DNA from 4 places in the Novibacillus thermophilus genome. Region 3 is predicted to be linked to each of the others. Evidence: riboswitches for the same ligand, from Rfam matches in the RefSeq annotation. Region 3 holds a riboswitch; each other region holds the start of a gene.
What was found. A riboswitch is a leader RNA that binds a small molecule or an ion and turns the genes downstream of it on or off. The one in region 3 is predicted to bind thiamine pyrophosphate.
Positions count from the first base shown of each region.

Region 1: another riboswitch for thiamine pyrophosphate. It lies ahead of tenA (thiaminase II); the one in region 3 lies ahead of B0W44_RS09090 (MTH1187 family thiamine-binding protein).
Region 2: another riboswitch for thiamine pyrophosphate. It lies ahead of tenA (thiaminase II); the one in region 3 lies ahead of B0W44_RS09090 (MTH1187 family thiamine-binding protein).
Region 4: another riboswitch for thiamine pyrophosphate. It lies ahead of tenI (thiazole tautomerase TenI); the one in region 3 lies ahead of B0W44_RS09090 (MTH1187 family thiamine-binding protein).

Region 1 is NZ_CP019699.1:2,001,585-2,006,507, forward strand. It holds gene B0W44_RS09965 (sugar phosphate isomerase/epimerase family protein) at 1-32, shown strand, start outside; gene B0W44_RS09970 (Gfo/Idh/MocA family protein) at 53-1,186, shown strand; gene B0W44_RS09975 (glycosyltransferase family 8 protein) at 1,196-2,002, opposite strand; gene B0W44_RS09980 (TraB/GumN family protein) at 2,029-3,204, opposite strand; TPP riboswitch at 3,307-3,415, shown strand; gene tenA (thiaminase II) at 3,489-4,169, shown strand; gene B0W44_RS09990 (hypothetical protein) at 4,240-4,530, opposite strand; gene B0W44_RS18145 (hypothetical protein) at 4,750-4,917, shown strand.
Region 2 is NZ_CP019699.1:341,275-346,197, reverse strand. It holds gene B0W44_RS01875 (thiamine pyrophosphate-binding protein) at 1-1,067, shown strand, start outside; gene B0W44_RS01870 (ThiF family adenylyltransferase) at 1,138-2,163, opposite strand; TPP riboswitch at 2,309-2,414, shown strand; gene tenA (thiaminase II) at 2,512-3,213, shown strand; rRNA gene rrf (5S ribosomal RNA) at 3,248-3,364, opposite strand; rRNA gene B0W44_RS01855 (23S ribosomal RNA) at 3,399-4,923, opposite strand, start outside.
Region 3 is NZ_CP019699.1:1,817,745-1,822,667, forward strand. It holds gene B0W44_RS09080 (MetQ/NlpA family ABC transporter substrate-binding protein) at 1-251, opposite strand, end outside; gene B0W44_RS09085 (sodium:solute symporter family protein) at 307-1,926, opposite strand; SAM riboswitch class I at 2,132-2,246, opposite strand; TPP riboswitch at 2,352-2,465, shown strand; gene B0W44_RS09090 (MTH1187 family thiamine-binding protein) at 2,549-2,845, shown strand; gene B0W44_RS09095 (ABC transporter permease) at 2,853-3,656, shown strand; gene B0W44_RS09100 (ABC transporter substrate-binding protein) at 3,653-4,705, shown strand; gene B0W44_RS09105 (ABC transporter ATP-binding protein) at 4,708-4,923, shown strand, end outside.
Region 4 is NZ_CP019699.1:3,558,652-3,563,574, forward strand. It holds gene hutI (imidazolonepropionase) at 1-363, shown strand, start outside; gene B0W44_RS17315 (agmatinase family protein) at 384-1,382, shown strand; partial or broken gene B0W44_RS17320 (YjiH family protein) at 1,399-2,726, shown strand; TPP riboswitch at 2,857-2,967, shown strand; gene tenI (thiazole tautomerase TenI) at 3,026-3,670, shown strand; gene thiS (sulfur carrier protein ThiS) at 3,809-4,012, shown strand; gene B0W44_RS17335 (thiazole synthase) at 4,012-4,785, shown strand; gene B0W44_RS17340 (transposase) at 4,839-4,923, opposite strand, start outside.

The DNA.
Region 1 (4,923 bases), 180 kb from region 3:
ATGAGAAAGCAGGTGAGATGTGGTGGGCGTAACCCGGTCTGTCCGTGTCGGGATGGTCGGCTACAAGTTTATGGGAAAGGCACACAGCCACGCTTACAAGGATGTCGGCCTGTTCTTTGACTTGGGAGCACAGGTGCGCATGCAGGCCATCTGTGGACGGAATGAAGCGGCCGTCAGAGAGGCGGCCGAGCAGTACGGCTGGGCGAGCTATGAAACGGACTACCGGCGTTTGGTCGAACGCGACGACCTTGACTTGATTGACGTCAATGCTCCCAGCAATGTGCACAAAGATATCGTGATCGCCGCTGCGCGCGCTGGGAAGCATGTCCTGTGTGAAAAGCCGTTAGCCCTTTCGCTGGCGGACGCGAGGGAGATGTTGGCGACGGCTGAAGCAGCGGGTGTCAAACACGGAATATGCTTTAACTACCGTTTTCTACCGGCGGTACAGTTGGCAAAGCAACTGATTGACGAAGGGAAGATCGGGGAAATCTATCACTACCGCGCTCTCTACTTGCAGGATTGGCTCGTTGATCCTAAAGCGCCTTTGGCCTGGCGCCTGCAAAGAGAAATAGCGGGTTCAGGCGCACACGGTGATCTGAATGCGCACTGCATCGATCTAGCTCGCTTTCTTATCGGGGATTTTGACTGTGTCGTGGGACAGAGCAAGACGTTTGTCAAACAGCGACCGAAACCTGTAGAGATGAGTGGATTAACTGCGAAAGGTTCCGGTGAAATGGGGGATGTGACGGTAGACGATACGACCTCGTTCCTCGCCCAGTTTAAAAACGGGGCTCTGGGAACGTTCGAAGCCACCAGGTATGCGACGGGATGGAAGAACGGGAACTTGTTTGAAATTAACGGGAGTAAAGGTTCGATCCGCTTTAACTTGGAGCGTCTCAATGAGTTGCAAGTGTATTTCGCTGATGAAGAACCCCGTACGCAAGGATTCAAAACGATTATGGTGACAGAAGATGTTCATCCGTATGCAGGTCACTGGTGGCCGCCAGGACACATTATTGGCTACGAACACGGGTTTGTCCATGTGGTGTACGAGTTGATTCAAAGTATTGTGGAAGACAAACCGTTTGTTCCCGACTTTTCGGACGGGGTCGAGTGCCAGCGTGTTTTGGAAGCGGTGGACCAATCCATTGAAACCGGTTCATGGGTGGCGATTGAAGACCTATAACGTGACCATTCAAGGCAACGCCAGTTTTTCGTAATGTTTATACAGGGAGTGGAACCTCCCTGTATAATGTTTGTGCCACGGCTTTCGCTTGCCGCAAAAGTGGATGATGGACGTGTGGCGAATGACGTAGTCCATGTCAATGTTGCCGTTACTCATCATCTTGTAGTAGCGGTAAAATCTGGCGTCGTAGTTGAACCGAATTTCGTCTATTTCCTTGATCGATTTGGAGTAAAGGGCGTTAATGATGTCTTGATCGGGCAAAATCAGCCTTTTTTTGTTTTCTTCGACAAAGTTGTAGATGTCTTGTTCGTTTATTTTCTCTCGCTGCAGCGGAAGGTTCATGAGCAACACGCCCGAATTGTAGTAAGCCTCGATTTCGTAAGGCCGTAACCTCAGTTTGTTAATTTCCGTTATGGAGACTCGGTCGTGATAGGCAGCGGCGTAAAGAAAGCCGGAAAGGTCCGTATCGTACAGGGATTGAATTTCGTTGATGACGAGAATGTCAGGGTCTAGGTACAAGATCTTGTCCAGATTCTCAGGTAAAAATTTGAAGGCCAAGAGCCGGTAGTACATTTCCTTTGTGTAATGCTTTAAGACGGGAGCCCTGTCAAAGTAGTCATCCTGTACTTCGACTTCGATAAGCGTTTGGCCGTGTTCAGCGACAAAATGGTCAATGTCGGAGACGTCCTCCCCTTTTAAGCGAGAGTGCATGAGGTAGATGTGAAAGGGTACACCTGGGTTGTTGATAAACATGGACTTCAGCATCACTTTGAGGGCCTTGAGGTAGTTCGCATTGATTGTCACCAGAATATTCATACATCCTCAACTCTCCAGTACAGTACTCATGATAAGTTGTCGATGAATAAACGGACGACGTCCGCTCCGCCGACAAACGTCCCCAGTGAACTTCCCAAATTGGCCAGTACGACCACTAACAGAATACGCGTCACCTTATTGTGCCAAAAACCTTTCACACTAAACACATCTTCGGAAAGTTTCTCGAAGTCGGCTACACTCGGTCGCTGCACGAAAGCTTGCGCAATGCCGGCAAACCACCCCGCTGCCAACAGGGGGTTTAACGACGTGATGGGAGCAGCGACAAACGCCGTCAAAATGGCAAGGGGGTGTCCTAACGCCAGGGCCGATCCAATGGCCGAGAGAGATCCGTTCCACAACACCCAACTCACCGTTTGCTGATATCCCGCCTCCGGATTCGTGAAAAACGTGTAGGCGATTGCAGCAAGAATGAGAAGGGGAATGGACCAGGCGACGATTTTGGGCCATGTTGGTTTAGGCGGGATTTGGCTCAGGTGGGCTAAATCGTGTTCCTTGTGGATCTCCCGCTTAATGCCGGGAACGTGGGCGGCTCCCACGACCGCGACGACTTTTTCCCCAGGGGCCTCTTTTATTTTTTGAGCCAAGTACTGGTCTCTTTCATCAATGAGCGGCACTTTCAACTTGGGGAACGTGGCGGTGAATTCGTGGAGAATGGCGTTAATCGCATCTTGCGACTTCATCTTTTCTAGTTCTTCTTCCGAGATGCTCTCCGTATTAAAAATGCTGGCGATCATTTGCGAAAGAAGTTTTACCTTTCCCCAAAATCCGATGCTGTGCCAAATGCGGGCAAACGTAATTTGTATGTTTCGGTCCGCGAGGACGAGGTTGGCCCCGGTCGTTTTTGCCGATTCGATCCCCTGTACCATCTCCTGGCCGGCCTGAATGCCGAACTGCTTGGCGATTCGTTTTTGAAAAGAAGAAATGGCCAAATTGACGAGCATCAGCGATGCTTTCTTTTCCTTAATCACCTTGAAAATGTCCGTTTCTTTCCACTTATTCCCTTTCACTAACGACTCATACCGCTGTTTGTCCAATTCAATGCAGACCGAATCGGGCCTTTCGGCCTCAATGACGTCTTTCACTTGTTCGGCACTGTGTTTCGACACGTGGGCCGTTCCGATCAGGATGTATTCCTTGCCCTGTAACTGTATTCGCGTGATGGTTTCGTTTGTTTCAGCCATAGTGTCCTTCCTTTTTTCTCGTCAGTCTTCCTTCATTATACAACAATTCATAAGATTGACATCCTCAAGGAACGTGATATGATGAAATCGTCATACAACATTCATTTCCGCTAGGGGCGCCTTGTATGAGGCTGAGATTAAAGCACAAGCTTTAAGACCCTTGGAACCTGATCTGGCTCGTACCAGCGGAGGGAAGTGGAGACGTTGTTTCATTTGGGACAAACGTGCGTCTTTCAAAACTTTCCTCCTCACAAGCCGGACACGAGAGCGAGGAGGATTTTTTTATGCGGTTTTCTGAGACGCTGCGCGACGCAGCCAAGACAAGTTGGGAGAAAAGTTTGAACCACCCGTTTGTGTTAGGGATTGTGCGCGGAGACTTGCCGTTGGAGACGTTCAGGTTTTACGTTTTGCAGGATATTTACTACTTGAAACACTTCGGGAAAGTTCACGCGATGGGGGCTGCGCAAGCGGACGACTTCCGGGTGACGTCACTGTTGGCGGGAAAAGCGAAACTGACGGCAGAGGCGGAGTTGACCGTGCATCGGGAACACGCCGAAGTACTGAACATTACGGATGACGACCTCGCCCAGTTTCGGCCGGCACCGACGGCTTACGCTTACACATCCCATTTGTACCGGGCCGCACTGTCTGGCCGGCTGGGGGATACGGTTGCCGCTCTGCTGCCGTGTTATTGGTTGTACGGAGAGATTGGACGCAAGTACCGCGATGCAACACCGAAGGAGCCCGTCTATCAAAATTGGATCAAAACGTATGCCAGCGACTGGTTCCAAACGTCGGTCCAGGAACAAATCGACCTTTTGGACCGCATTGCCAAAGACGCGAGTGAGAAGGAACGGCGCAGTATGAAAGAGCAATTTGTCATGGCCAGCGAATACGAACTTGCATTCTGGGAGATGGCCTATACGCAGGAAGCGTGGCCGTCCAATGAAACCATTTCTCAATGAATTTGGCTACCAATGAGTAGAGCGTCCTCTGAGGAGGACGCTCTGATTCGTTCAGGGGAGATGTATAAGGTTAGAAAGGTCCCCTGAACGGTCCGCCAAAGGGTCCGCCGAACGGACCGAAAAAGGGTCCGACAAACGGTCCGAAGAACGGCGGGTACGGTGGAAACAGTGGAATCCCTAATCCAAATCCGAACGGGAACAGATTCGTTTCGGCATACGGCTGCTGCTGAGTGTTGTACCACGGTTGTTCATAGCCTTGAACAGCGCCATGACCTGGATACTGCTGAACGTGAATTCCTTCATCGCGGTACGGTTCACTGGAATATTCCGGCTGCTGGTTGTCGGATACCGATGAGCTCACGTGTCAACCCTCCCTCGGTGTTCTTTTGCCCATGATAGCCTATGCAAAAGAACAACAAGGGAAACTTGTCATAAACGAAAAGTCAAAACGTAAAGATGGAAGTGGGACGAATGATTTCGACGACATAGGACATTCGTCGCATTTTTTTTAGGAAAATTAGAGGATTATTGACAAAGGTGTAGAAGACATAACAGGTAAGGGAGAAAGAGGGGGGAGTTCGTGTTAAAAATTGCGTTGTTGTGCCTTTTGTTTTTATCTCTGTTATTCTTCTTAATCGACCAGAGAAAGGGGTATCCGTGCGTCGATCCGGAAGAGGAACGGCGTTTTGACACGTGCGATGACGAATGGGGACATTTCGCAGTCTCTGCCGTCGTTCCCGACGAGTAGAAGCGG
Region 2 (4,923 bases), 1.5 Mb from region 3:
ATCTCGAACAACTGGAGCAAGCTGTCAACCTTTTGTCCGCTGCGGAAGCCCCGATGATACTCATCGGCACCGGCGCAAGGGGCGCATCCAGAGCGATCGCCGAATTGGCGGAGGCGATGGGGGCTGGCATCGTCGAAACGTTGGGGGCGAAAGGCACCGTCCCGCACTCACACCCTCTAAATGTAGGCGGCATTGGAGAAGGTGGAAGTGAAGCGAGCCGAAATCTGTTGCAGCAGTCGGACTGCGTGCTCGCCGTCGGTGCCAACTGGTGGCCGGAGGGGTTCGTCCCAAAAGACACCCAAGTGATTCACATTGACACTGCGCCTGCCAGTATTGAGGCCCATCCGGAAGTGGTCTGCGGCCTTGTCGGCGATGCCGCCGAGATTCTCCCCCTCATCCAACAGCAACTGCCGCAAGGACCGAAGTCCTCTTGGCAAGGACACATTCACGAAGCGAGAGCACACTTCGACGCGTTCCTGGACAGGGAGCGCCAGAACGACGCCCACCCCGTTGCACCACAGCGCGTCATAGCCGCCCTCGATGAAACAGTGGACGATCGCGCCATCGTCGCAGTCGACACTGGTGACCACACGGTTTGGTTTAACCGCGTTTTCCGGGCCACACAGCAAGACATTCTCTTCTCTGGAAAATGGCGAACGATGGGGTTTGCCCTCCCTGCCGCCATTGCGGCGAAACTCACCTTTCCAGAGCGCCAGGTCGTCGCATGCGTCGGTGACGGCAGTTTTGCCATGACGATGATGGAATTGGCTACTGCTGTCACCTACCGCACTCCTGTCTCCGTCATTGTCATGAACAACCGTTCCCTCTCCATGGAGAAAAACAGCATGAATGCGCAAGGCATGCAACCTTTCGGCACCGAGCTCATCAACCCGAATTTCGCCGATCTCGCTCAAGCGTTCGGCGCCAAAGGCATTCACGTTGAGACTGCAGACGAGCTCTCACCTGCGTTGGAAACGGCGTTTACATGCGGCGAACCGGCCGTAGTGGACGTCCACACATCGGACGCGATGCCACCGTTCACCTATTTTAAACAGGCCGTTCAGTAGTTCCCAAGGAAGAACCCCTTGCCCTTTCCCTAGCGTCGTTCAATACGCCGTACCATTTAATCACGTCGATTTACATCCCTAAGTATTTCGCGCACAAACGGCGTGCCGTCGCCGTGTCTTTCGTATGATGTACGAGGACTCGTCCGTCTTTAAACGCCACAATTCTGTGGCCTTCGACTTGAAAAGAAAGGAGATGGGTATTGTACACCGTCTCGTTGTCCAGCGAACGAACACGTGCAGCCATGGACACTAAATCCCATTCCCGCACATTGCGCAACCGGATCTGGACGGTGTCGCGGCCACACAGGACGGAGGTGCTCGCTCCTTTTTGCCCCGACAGGTAAGGGTATGAAGGATGATCCCCACACGCGGGGCATGAGGGCTTCCGCTTGTGTGACACTTTCATTTCCACATGCTCGTTTTTCCACAGATCAAACGCAACAAACGTATCGCGGACAGAGGCTTCGTTGTGTGTCAACAGTTTAAGTGCTTCCGCCGCTTGATGGGATGCGACCATTTGGGATGCGGGGGCGATGACCCCCGTCGTATCGCACGTCTCCCTTTGCTGTGGAGTCTCTTCACCGAACAAACAGACAAGGCACGGAGTTTGTCCGGGCATCACTGTTAACGAAGCGCCGTAAGCGCCGATTACCGCGCCGTAAATCCAAGGGATCCCCGCCTCGCACGCCGCATCATTGAGTAAAAAACGCGTTTCAAAGTTGTCTGTTGCGTCAATGATGACATCCATGCCTTGAATGAAGTCGCGCACGTTATCCTTCGTCACGTCAGAGACGAGTGGTTCGATATGGACGTCGCGGTTGACGGCAGAAAGGTAGTGGTAAGCCGCAATCGCTTTTGGTTGCATACGGCGCGCATCTTGTTCGTTAAATAGCGTTTGTCGCTGTAAATTGGACCAGTCGACGTAATCGCGGTCGACGAGACGGATGTTTCCGACTCCTGCCCGTACAAGAATTTCCAACACCGGTCCCCCTAAGGCGCCAGCACCGACGACGAGCACCGAAGAGCGGCGCAAGTGCTCGACCCCTTTCTTGCCAATCGGGGTGAAAAGGGCAAGCCTTGAATATCGTTCATGCATTTTAAAACACCCTCTAGCCACTGTTGACGGCATTTTGTTCCATTTTAAATACTAACACAACGAAACATTTCTTGCCGGTAAATAATTAAGAACATTTGCCTTTCTTTAAATAATATGTTCTAATAGGATACAAAAAATTGATAATTTTAGCCACTAGGGGTGCATCGATTCGATGCTGAGAAAGAGCGCACTCTTGACCCTTAGAACCTGATCTAGTTCGTACTAGCGGAGGGAAGTGGTATATGCACTTATTGATGTGTAAGCCTATACCCCATCCTTTCCTGCGGGTGGGGTCTTTCGTGTACAGTTTCAGTTTGCGATCAAAATTGAGCTAGAGGTGAATGAAGCATGACCGTTTTATTTACAGACCGCCTGTGGAAAAAAGTGCGGCCGATCTGGAAGGCATATGTAGAACACCCGTTTGTCAGAGGAATCGGGGAAGGTTGGCTGGAACGGGAAAAGTTCAAACACTTTATGAAACAAGATTACGTTTATTTGATTGAATACTCCCGCGTCTTTGCCCTGGGAAGTGCAAAAGCCCACGATTTGCAAACGATGACGACCTTTGCCAACTTGTTGCACGAGACGTTAAATTTTGAAATGGAGCTTCACCGCCAATACGCCAAGAAATTTAATATTTCCCCTGAAGAATTAGAAGCAACCGAACCATCGGCCACGACGATAGCCTATACGAGTTATATGCTGAATGTGTCGCAAAAGGGGGGAATTGAGAACGTCATTGCCGCCGTTCTCACCTGTGCTTGGAGTTACAATTATGTCGGTCAAGCGTTAGCGCAATGGCGCGGTGCTTTAGAGCACGAATTTTACGGAAACTGGGTGCAGACGTATTCCTCCGAAGCGTTCACACAACTGGCAAATGACTGCAAGGACTTAATGAATGAAGTGGCCGACGGGAAACCTGAACACGAATTAGCGACATTAGAAGACATCGTCGTGAACACAAGCCGATTTGAGTACATGTTTTGGGACATGGCGGAAAACATCACAATGTGGCCGACAGATAAAGTAGAAGGCGTTCAACAAAACTAAATGGCGGGGCCTTACGGCTCCCGCCATTCGTTTCGCCTGGCAGCGACCTACTCTCCCAGGGGCTCTCGCCCCGAGTACCATCGGCGCTGGAGGGCTTAACGGTCGTGTTCGGCATGGGTACGCGTGTGTCCCCTCCGCTATGGCCACCAGACAGCATTCCCTCAAAACTGGTCGGAAGCATTCTCTCGATTAAGCCCTCGACCGATTCGTATCCGTCAGCTCAACGTGTTACCACGCTTACACCTCGGACCGATCCACCTCGTCTTCTCCAAGGGGTCTTACCCAAGCACCTGAGTGCCTGGTGGGAAATCTCATCTTGAGGGGGGCTTCACGCTTAGATGCTTTCAGCGCTTATCCCGGCCACACGTGGCTACCCAGCGATGCCCTTGGCAGAACAACTGGTCCACCAGCGGTGTGTCCGTCCCGGTCCTCTCGTACTAAGGACGGCTCCTCTTCAGATTTCCTGCGCCCACGACAGATAGGGACCGAACTGTCTCACGACGTTCTGAACCCAGCTCGCGTACCGCTTTAATGGGCGAACAGCCCAACCCTTGGGACCTGCTTCAGCCCCAGGATGCGATGAGCCGACATCGAGGTGCCAAACCTCCCCGTCGATGTGGACTCTTGGGGGAGATAAGCCTGTTATCCCCGGGGTAGCTTTTATCCGTTGAGCGATGGCCCTTCCACTCAGAACCACCGGATCACTAAGTCCGACTTTCGTCCCTGCTCGACCTGTCAGTCTCGCAGTCAAGCTCCCTTCTGCCTTTACACTCCTCACGCGATGTCCAACCGCGCTGAGGGAACCTTCGAGCGCCTCCGTTACCTTTTAGGAGGCGACCGCCCCAGTCAAACTGCCCACCTGACAATGTCCCGCCACCGGCTCACGGCGGTCGGTTAGGATTTAACCATGATGAGGGTGGTATCCCACCGGCGCCTCCCTCGATCCTGGCGAACCGATTTCTCTGGCTCCCACCTATCCTGTACACATCATCGCCAAATCCACTATCAGGCTGCAGTCAAGCTCCACGGGGTCTTTCCGTCTTGTCGTGGGTAATGCGCATCTTCACGCATACTACAATTTCACCGGGCCTCTCGTTGAGACAGTGTCCAAGTCGTTACGCCTTTCGTGCGGGTCGGAACTTACCCGACAAGGAATTTCGCTACCTTAGGACCGTTATAGTTACGGCCGCCGTTTACTGGGGCTTCGGTTCAGACCTTCGCTTCCGCTAAGTCCTCCCCTTAACCTTCCAGCACCGGGCAGGCGTCAGCCCCTATACGTCGCCTTGCGGCTTCGCAGAGACCTGTGTTTTTGCTAAACAGTCGCTTGGACCTCTTCACTGCGGCCCCCTCAGGCAACCTCTCGGCCACCCTAACGGGGCACCCCTTCTCCCAAAGTTACGGGGCCATTTTGCCGAGTTCCTTAACGAGAGTTCTCCCGTGCGCCTTAGGATCCTCTCCTCGCCTACCTGTGTCGGTTTGCGGTACGGGCACCGCGCTCCTCGCTAGAGGCTTTTCTTGTCAGTGTGGGTGCAGGGACTTCGCTACTCTAAGTTTCACTCCCCATCACGGCTCAAGATCCTCGCAACGCGGGATTTGCCTCGCGCTGCTCTCTCACCGCTTGGACAGGCACATCCATCCGCCTGCTCCCCTGCCCTCCTGCGTCCCCCTTCGCTCAATCGGAACGCGGTGGTACAGGAATCTCCACCTGTT
Region 3 (4,923 bases):
GCCAGGGCCGTGTTCACCATAACGTAGTCCGTGAACACTTCAATTTGAATGTCAAGGCCGTCTTTTGCCGCCACTTCCTTCACTTTTTCCATGATTTGTTCGTGAGGGCCGGCGGTCACGCCGATGATGAGTCTGTCTTCGCTCAAGGTGTTGCTTTCTTCGCTTGAAGCTTCTTCGCCAAGATCTCCGCCGCAAGCAGAAAGCGTGACGGTGAAAATTAGCGCGATGATGAAGATGCGTGTTTTTTTCATGTAAGTTCCTCTCCAATCCTTTTGATTTAACTAGCGACTGTGCGAACCGCAGCGTCTAAGCGATGGGCTTTTCACAATGCTCCTTGTTCCAGATGGATGTGGACGTATGTGTCAGTTGAATTAGCGCAATGAACACCGCGACGAACATACTGAATATGGTCAAGCCTAAAAGCCCTGAGGTATAGAGTGTTTCAAATGCCAGTATGTTGACAAATGCTAAAGCGGCTGTCGCGATGACTCCGAACCAAGCGAGCCACGAATCGGGGGAGCTCACCCGCCATTGGCCCCGATGTTCCCACAAACTTGTGACTATCATTAAAGCTAAATTTATTCCCATACCTACCCACACCGGATGGGTGTTAAGGAAAAAGTGATCGGGTGACCATTCGCCCAAGTGGTACCACAACAAACCTGATGCAAATCCTCCAACCATTGAGATCACAGCGCCTCCCTTCGTCACGAGCGGCCAGAACAAGGCGCCTAACACCGGTGCGAAAGTCGCCGAATTGCGCACGGTCCAAGCGAGTATATTCCACCACGCGGACTGTTCAGTGCGCAGAGTGCCAAACAGGATCATTAAACCTGTCAGTAACAACAGCGACCACTTCGTATAGCGAACGAGTCGATCATTGGTCGCGCGGGGATTTAAAGCACTGCCGACATCCCTGCCTAAACTGGTCGCCCCGGAAAACTGACACGGCGCTCCCCAGCTCAGGGCACAAGCCCATATGCCGAGGAAAAACAGTCCGGCTAAAGGCGCAGGGAGGACTTGCATGAGATACTGGGGAATGGCGATCAAGCCCTTGCCTGCGTCTGGGACGACCACGGCAGCGGCCATCCCGAAAAGCACACCGAGGATCACAAACGGTATCCCCATGACGGCTGCCATTTTTAGTCCCTTCTGGCCTTCTTTTGCGGTTCGGCAGGACAACGCCATCTGGAAGGCCGCCTGGGCCAACAATACATTGACGAGAAATGTGCCGAACCACGCAACGATCACTTGTAAACCGGCATTTCCCCATGTAAACATGTCTGGTTGTGTTTGGGCTAGCTGAACCAGACCCTCTATTCCCGGGTTGACAAAAAAAGCGATTAACCCCACCACAAACATCAGTGAGAATACGACTGCATTGACGCTTTGCGTAAAGGCAACTGACCACATTCCACCTGCTTGCAAATAGATGAAGAGCAAGAGGGATGTCAACGCAACAGAAAAAAAGAGGGGGATGCCGGTAAACACATGGATAGCAGAAGCAAAAGCGATGGCCGTCGCCACTGACCACATCGGAAAAGAGAATGCTGTAATGGCACCACTGATCAGTTTCGCCCAACGCCCGTAATAATCACCAATGAGGCCCGAGATCGTCACCAGCATCCGTTCGCGAAACGGTGCGAGCAGAATAAAGGCGATAATTAACACTTGCACCGTTTCAGCGACTCCATACCAAACAGCTGATATGCCTTTCAAGTATGCTAATTCTAAAATGGAGATGTAAGTTGAGCCGGAAAACAGTCCGGTGATACAGAGGGCGACGACAAGCGGCGAAAATTGACGGCCGCCGACAAAAAAGTCCTCTCCGCGAGCTGCTTTACGCCTCGCGACATAACCGGAAAAGATTAACAGAAACGTATAGACAACAGCTAATCCTATCAGCCACACACCGTATTCATTCATTAAATGTCATTCCCTTCACGTGATCGGCCCTTACACTCTAGATTGTCGGGCTTTCGTTTATCCGTCATTTGGTGCTCTCACCGCTTTTTCATATAGGATAAGTATGCATTTACAGTTGATGAGACATCTTCATCCTTCCTGCAAGCTGTTAAAATGAGAAAGCCTCTCTGCAAAGACAGAGAGGCTAGCGACCCGATCATCACCTCTCTTATCTTTCAAAACCTAAACGGCTTTGCAGGAATTGGCACCTTTTTGCACAGGAACCGTGCAAAGGTTGCCGGGTTTCATCGGGCCAGTCCCTCCACCTCTCTGGATAAGAGAATGTCTATCAGATTTTAAAACCAGTATAGTCACCCCCTAAACTGTTGTCAACTGTTTTTGGCGCGCTTTGTCATTGCCAGGGTGTAAGGTTTGTGCTATAGTCACATTAAACAGAGGGGAGCTGGGAGAGCCCGGCTGAGAGGGTACCCCCAAAATGGTACCGACCCGTTAAACCTGATCTGGATAATGCCAGCGCAGGGATCATAGTCGTCATCTGCTTGTGGACAGCAGACATGTGACGTTGCGCTTAAGCCAGTCCTGATCAGGATTGGCTTTCTTTACGTTTGAAGGAGGTGTGGACATGCCCCGTGTCAATGTCAGCATTCAAGTCATCCCCCGTGTGACAGGGGATCAAGATATTTACGACATCGTGGACGAAGCCATTGGCGTGATTCAGCAGTCGGGCGTGAAGTACGAAGTAGGTCCGATGGAGACGACGATGGAAGGTGAGTACGACGAGTTGATGGACGTTGTGAAGAGAGCCCAGGAAGCGGTGATTGCGGCGGGAAGCGAGCGGGTGATCACCATTGTGAAAATTGACTACAGTCCATCCGGGGTGACGATGGAAGAAAAAGTGGGCAAGTACCGGCAAAGGTGAATGGAACGTGAGACGCGTGAAGTGGCGACAGCATGCCATGACTGTTTGGCCGCCAGTCTTGCTCGCGACTGTGTTTCTCGCCCTGTGGGAACTCGGGGTGCATGTCTTTGACGTGGACATGTGGTTGTTGCCGGCGCCGAGTGACATAGTCTTTGCCTTTTTACACAATGTAGAAGTCGTCAACCGTCACATGTGGCCGACGTTGCAGGAAGCGATGCTCGGCTTTGCGACAGGCATTGCCGTAGCCCTGTCGTTAGCCGTTCTCATTGAACTGTCTCCCTGGCTGCGCCGGGGACTGTATCCGCTTTTGGTCGGGACGCAAACGGTGCCGATCATTGCTATCGCCCCTCTGTTTATCGTCTGGTTCGGGTACGGTTTGCTGCCAAAGGTGCTCATCGTCGCCCTGGTCACGTTTTTTCCGGTCGCTGTGAGTACAGTGGACGGGCTGAGTTCGGCAGACAGGGACATGGTGCGGTTACTACGGTCCATGGGGGCAGGAAAGTGGCAGATCTTTCGCATGGTGCGCTTTCCCCATGCGCTGCCGTACGTGTTTTCCGGTTTGAAGATCGCCGCGACGTACAGTGTCCTCGGGGCGGTTATCGCCGAGTGGTTAGGAGCCGATGCCGGGCTCGGCGTGATGCTCGTCCGGGCACAAAACTCGTTTTCTGCTGACAACGTGTTTGTCGCGATTGTCGTCATTACGTTCTGGAGTTTGGTGTTGTTTGGATTCATTCAGGCGGCGTCTCGATTGTTGGCGCCGTGGGCGTACACGCGCGAACAAGAACAGTGGGAAAGGAAGAACGCAAAGTGACACAACACAACCATTGGAGGACGGTCGTCGTCATCGTCAGCATGTCCTGTCTCCTCGTGTTATCTGCATGTGGGGGAGGAAACTCGGATACTCCGCAAGAAGAAGGACGAGACAGTGGAGAGGTTGAGAGTGACGAGTTGACGCAGGTGACCGTGATGCTCGACTGGGTGCCGAATACGAACCACACCGGTCTGTACGTCGCCCAGGAACAAGGCTATTTTGCCGAGGAAGGACTGGAGGTGGAGATCACCACGCCGGCTGAGACGTCAGCTAACCAGCTCGTCGGTGCGGGAAACGCTGAGTTTGGCGTAAGCTCGCAGGAGTATGTCATTCAGGCCAGGGCAGAAGGGATTCCTGTTGTCTCTATTGCTGCCGTCTTGCAGCACAACACGTCCGGTTTTGCTGCGCCGAAGGAGAAAAACATCACATCTCCGCAAGATTTTGTAGGGAAGACGTACGGCGGTTGGGGGTCGCCGATTGAAAACGCCTTTCTTAAGACAGTTCTGCGCATGGACGGCGTAGAAGTGGACGATGTCGAGGACAAAGTGAATATCGTCAATGTCGGAGAAGCCGATTTTTTTGCCGCTACGTCACGGGACGTTGACTTCCAATGGATTTATTACGGCTGGACGGGTATCGAAGCGGAATTGCGCGACTTTCCCATTGACATCATCTATTTGAACGATCTCGATCCGGTCCTCGATTTTTACACCCCGACGCTTATTACGAATGAGAGTATGATAGAGGAAAAGCCCGAAATAGTGGAGAAATTTATGCGCGCAGTGAGCAAGGGGTACTTGTTCGCCATCGATGAACCGGACGCAGCAGCAGAGATTTTGATTGAGGTGACACCTGAAACAGACCCCGAACTGATTCGCGCTTCTCAACAGTGGATGAGCGCACGTTACCGCGACGATGCGGAAACGTGGGGCGTGCAGGACGAACAGAGGTGGATCGACTTCACTGATTGGATGGTCGAACACGAACTGATTGAAACGGCCATTGATCCCACCGAAGCGTTTACCAATGCATTTTTACCGGAGTCGTAACGATGAAGATTGTGCTGGACACTCTGTGTAAAACATACCGCACCCCTTCTGGAGAATTGCCGGCTTTAAACGGTGTCAGCCTGACAGTAAAAGAAGGTGAATTTGTGAGTCTCATCGGGCCGAGCGGGTGCGGCAAGAGTACGCTGTTTAACATCGTGAGCGGTCTGGAGCACCCTGACCGCGGCACGGTAAAAAAAGATGGAGAAGACATCACGGGA
Region 4 (4,923 bases), 1.7 Mb from region 3:
TTCTTCCTCATGACTGAAGCGGCAAACGCCCGCAAAATGATCGATGCCGGCGTGCCGGTGGCGTTGTCGACAGACCGCAATCCCGGCTCATCGCCGACAGAATCGCTGCCGTTTATCATGAACTTGGGCTGCCTTTCAATGAACATGACGCCGGCTGAAGTCATTACTGCCGCCACGATCAACGCCGCCCACGCCATCAAGCGCGGCCACGTCATCGGTAGCGTCGAAACTGGCAAACAAGGCGATCTCGTCATTTTCGACGCTCCGAACGTCGCTTACATGCAGTACAATTACGCCGTCAATCTCGTCGACACAGTCGTGAAAAAAGGAAAGGTCGTGGTCAAACAAGGATCGCTCCTTTAAACAAAGAGCAGGTGATGAACATGACGACTTACCCGTACCCGCAATTAAATCCACCGCCTTTTGTCTGGCAAAAGGAAACCGGTGTCCGTGAACCCAAAGTTCACGAGTGGATCAGGTCGTTAAGCCCCGGCGCCGATCACGTTGAATGGCAAAACGTCGATGTCACCCTGTTGGGGGTCCCGCTGTCCCGCTCGTCGATCAGCGCCTCTGCCGCCAGTGAAACGCCCCACGCCATGCGCCAAGCGTGGAAAGGGTTTGTCCCGTACAACCTTGATTACGACGTAGATTTGACGCCGCTAAACGTCGTCGACTTGGGAGACGTGAAGCAGCACGTGACCGACATCGCCTGGAGCCACAAAGCCATTACAGATGCGATGTACGCCATGCGCACACACCATCCGAACACGTTTCCGCTGGCACTGGGCGGCGACCATTCGATAACGGCCATGCTCGTGAAGGGGTGGAAAAAAGCGCACCCAGACGAGCGGATCGGCATTTTGCAGCTGGACACCCACTTTGACCTGCGCAGTCTAAAAGACAACGGCCCGAGCAACGGGACTCCCATTCGAAACTTGATTGAGAGCGGCACCATTAAAGGGGAAGACGTCTGGAACATCGGACTGCACGGTTTCTTCAACGCCAAGTCCCTCAAAGAGTACGCAGACAGAGCGGGAATCCGATACGTGACCATGCGTCGCGCGCGCCAGCGCGGCTTAGATGCCGTGATCCAGGAGGCGCTCCTCGATCTAAAGCGCCGCGTGGACACCGTTTATGTCACTGTCGACATGGACGTCCTCGACATAGCGTACGGTCCTGGAGCCCCAGCTACGACACCCGGCGGCATGCAGACCGACGAACTGTTCACGGCGGTCACGGCAGCCGGACGCGACCCGCATGTGAAAGCGATGGACATCGTCTGCCTCGATCCGCACAAAGATGTCGCACAGGCCACTGTCAAAGCCGGCGTACACACGATGCTCAGTTTCCTGACGGGATTCTACTTGCGACAACACGACTGAAAGGAGTGTTCACACATTGGATGGACTACATCGGACAAAAACAAACCAAACACTCGCACAGCCTCCCGTGTCACCAGCCGCGGCATGTCGATTCTTTCTGTTCAGTGCCATCGGAATCTTTATGTTTTTCATTCCGGTGACACTAAACGGCACGAACTCCATTATGCTCGATCACATCGTCTCGGGCTTTCGTACGGCGTTCTCTAGTCTGACACCTTATTACGCACTCTTCGTCATAGCGCTGGGAGCCGTTTACCCCTTTGTCGCCAAAACGTGGAAGGAAAACGCGGTCGCTCTCACGTTTTCAGTCCTAAAAGTTCTCGGCTTCATCATCACCGTCATGCTCGTCTTTGAATTCGGTCCAGCCTGGCTGTTTCACGACAACATGGGCCCGTTTTTGCTCAATTCCCTCGTCATCCCCGTGGGGTTGCTCGTTCCAATCGGCTCCATATTTTTAGCCCTGCTCGTCGGCTACGGATTGCTGGAGTTTATCAGCATCCTCATGCAGCCGGTGATGAAACCCGTCTGGAAGACGCCGGGCCGGTCAGCTCTCGATGCCGTGGCGTCCTTCGTCGGCAGTTATTCCATCGGTCTGTTAATTACTAACCGCTTATTCAAAGAGGGGAAGTGCACGGTCAAAGAGGCGACTATCATTGCAACCGGTTTCTCCACCGTGTCCGTCACGTTTATGGTGGTGGTGGCCGACACCCTCGGTCTGATGGACATGTGGAACGCTTACTTCTGGACAACCTTTGTCGTGACGTTTGTGGTGACAGCGATCACAGTCCGAATTTGGCCTCTGAACCGTATGAGTGAAAACTACTATGACGGAAAAGGGACCCCGGAAATCACAATAGAAAACAACCGCCTGCGCCACGCCTGGATGAAAGCGATGGAAACGGCGGAAATTTGTCAAAAAATGTATGGCAAAATTTAAAAGACGGCTTCGTGATGACGATGAGCATTTTACCGTCCATCATGTCTGTCGGGCTCATCGGACTCGTGTTAGCGGAATATACGCCGCTTTTTGATTTCCTCGGCTACTTGTTCTACCCGTTTGCGGCACTCGTCCAACTGCCTGAACCGCTGCTCGCCGGGAAAGCTGCAGCCCTTTCCATTGTGGAGATGTTCTTGCCAGCCCTGTTGACAGTGGACGCCGCCCTGATGACGAAATTCGTTACCGGCATCGTGTGCGTGTCTGCGATTTTATTCTTCTCCGCTGTCATACCCGTCATTTTGTCCACGGAGATCCCGGTGAGCATTCCCAAGTTGGTTGTCATTTGGTTCGAACGCGTCGTGTTGACCATACTGATTGCCACTCCCCTCGCTTACTTGTTGCTGTGAGCCGAAATGTGGGCGACTGCCCGAGTTGTCAAAAAGGAGCTTAGGAGGAATACACCGTCTGTGGTTGGCAGCTCCTGCTGTGTTATGATACGATGGAGTCAAACAGCTGACGAAAGCGAAAACATGAATACAAAATCACTAGGGGTGCCTTTGGAGAAAGGCTGAGATTAAAGTGACACTTTAAAACCCTTTGAACCTGATCTGGGTCAATACCAGCGTAGGGAAGTGATGGGAGAAACGTGAGCCTCAACCACTTTCCACAACTGGGAAGTGGTTTTTTAAATGGCAGGTGAAGCGGAATGAATTTAAAACAGGCGAAACACGTCGAGCTCCACGCCGTGACCGATGGCTCCCAAACGGTGGAGGAATTGTCGGAAATTTTATTACTCATCCAGCGTGACGTCGACTTTATCCACATCAGGGAAAAAAATAAACAGCCAAAAAAAATCGTGCAACTGATCCAAGCTCTCGTTGACAGCGGAGTCCCGAGAGAGAAGTTAGTCGTAAACGACCGTGTGGATATCGCCCTTCTGCTCGGCCTCCACAACGTTCACCTCCCTTCCGCAGGGATCCCCGTCGAACGGTTGAAGGAAAAGTTCCCCGAGTTGAAAGCCGGCGTTTCCGTTCACACGCTGGAAGACGCCCTCCAAGCGGAACAAAAAGGTGCCGATTACGTCATGTTCGGGCATATCTTCACAACCCGTTCAAAGCCCGGTTTGTCTCCGAGGGGGTTGGACGCTTTAAGGGCGGTCGCCCACACGGTGAAACGGCCCGTCGTCGCCATTGGGGGCATTCATCCACACAACGCAAAAGACGTTGTTGAAGCGGGTGCCGCCGGCATTGCCGTCATGTCTGCTCTTTTTTCGGCGGAAAATCCGCAAAAAGCTGCTCGCTCGTTCCATTTTGTGCACAAGGGGGGAGGCCATGGAACCCGACCCGTTTAACCGTTGGCGCTACGACAGGGACATCTCACCGGCAGCACGTTTCTTCGACGGACCTTCAAAACGGAAAGGAACGTCGTCTGTTCAAGCCAAGTAAGTCCGTATGACCGCTCTTCCGTCGACCGAGAGGAGGTGACTGCGGTGGAATTGCACGTGAACGGTCGTGAGGTGACACTTGACGACAGCGTCCAGACGATTTCCGATTTACTTCAGTTTTTCCATCTGCAAGACCGGATTGTCATCGTCGAACACAACCGGGAAATTGTGGACAAAGAGCACTACCCCTCGAAAAAACTCGATCAAGGCGACCGCGTGGAAATTGTTCATTTCGTCGGAGGAGGTTGATGGCCGTGTTGAAAATAGCCAATAAAACGTTTCACTCGAGATTGCTTTTGGGAACGGGCAAGTATCCATCGCTGGATGTCCAGCGCAAAGCCGTACAAGCGGCAGAAGCTGAAATCTTGACGTTCGCTGTCAGAAGGATGAACATTTTCGAGCCGACGCAACCGAACTTTCTAGAGCAGTTAGATCTCACTCAATACACGCTGTTGCCCAACACTGCCGGTGCCAAAACTGCAGAAGAGGCGGTCCGCATCGCCAAACTGGCAAAAGCGTCAGGATTGTGCGACATGGTCAAGGTAGAAGTGATCGGGTGTGACAAAACGTTGTTGCCGGACCCTGTCGAAACGTTGAAAGCGTCTGAAAAGTTGTTGGAAGAAGGTTTTATCGTCCTGACGTACACGTCAGATGACGTCGTATTGGCGAAGCGTCTAGAGGAGCTGGGCGTCCATGCGGTCATGCCGGGGGCCTCCCCCATTGGTTCCGCCCAAGGCGTCGTCAATCCGTTAAATCTATCCTTGATTATTGAGCAATCCGACGTCCCGGTCATCGTGGACGCTGGCATAGGCTCCCCCCGCGACGCAGCATTCGCCATGGAGCTCGGAGCCGACGGCATCCTTCTCAACACAGCCGTTTCCTCCGCAAAAGACCCGGTCAAAATGGCGGAAGCGATGAAGTTGGCCATCGAGGCAGGGCGCTTGGGCTTTGAAGCGGGGATCGTTCCAAAGAAGCGGTACGCGACGGCCAGCAGTCCAGTGGAAGGTGTGCCAGCCCCTTAGAGACGTTGCACCACACCAAACGGCCAACGCCATCGGAAAACTGAAAAGATAACTTAAGGCGAAAAATGATGATTTTGTCGAAAAACGGCAGTCTCACGGGGAGACTGGTCTTTAACTTGACCTCCCATAAGCTGAACA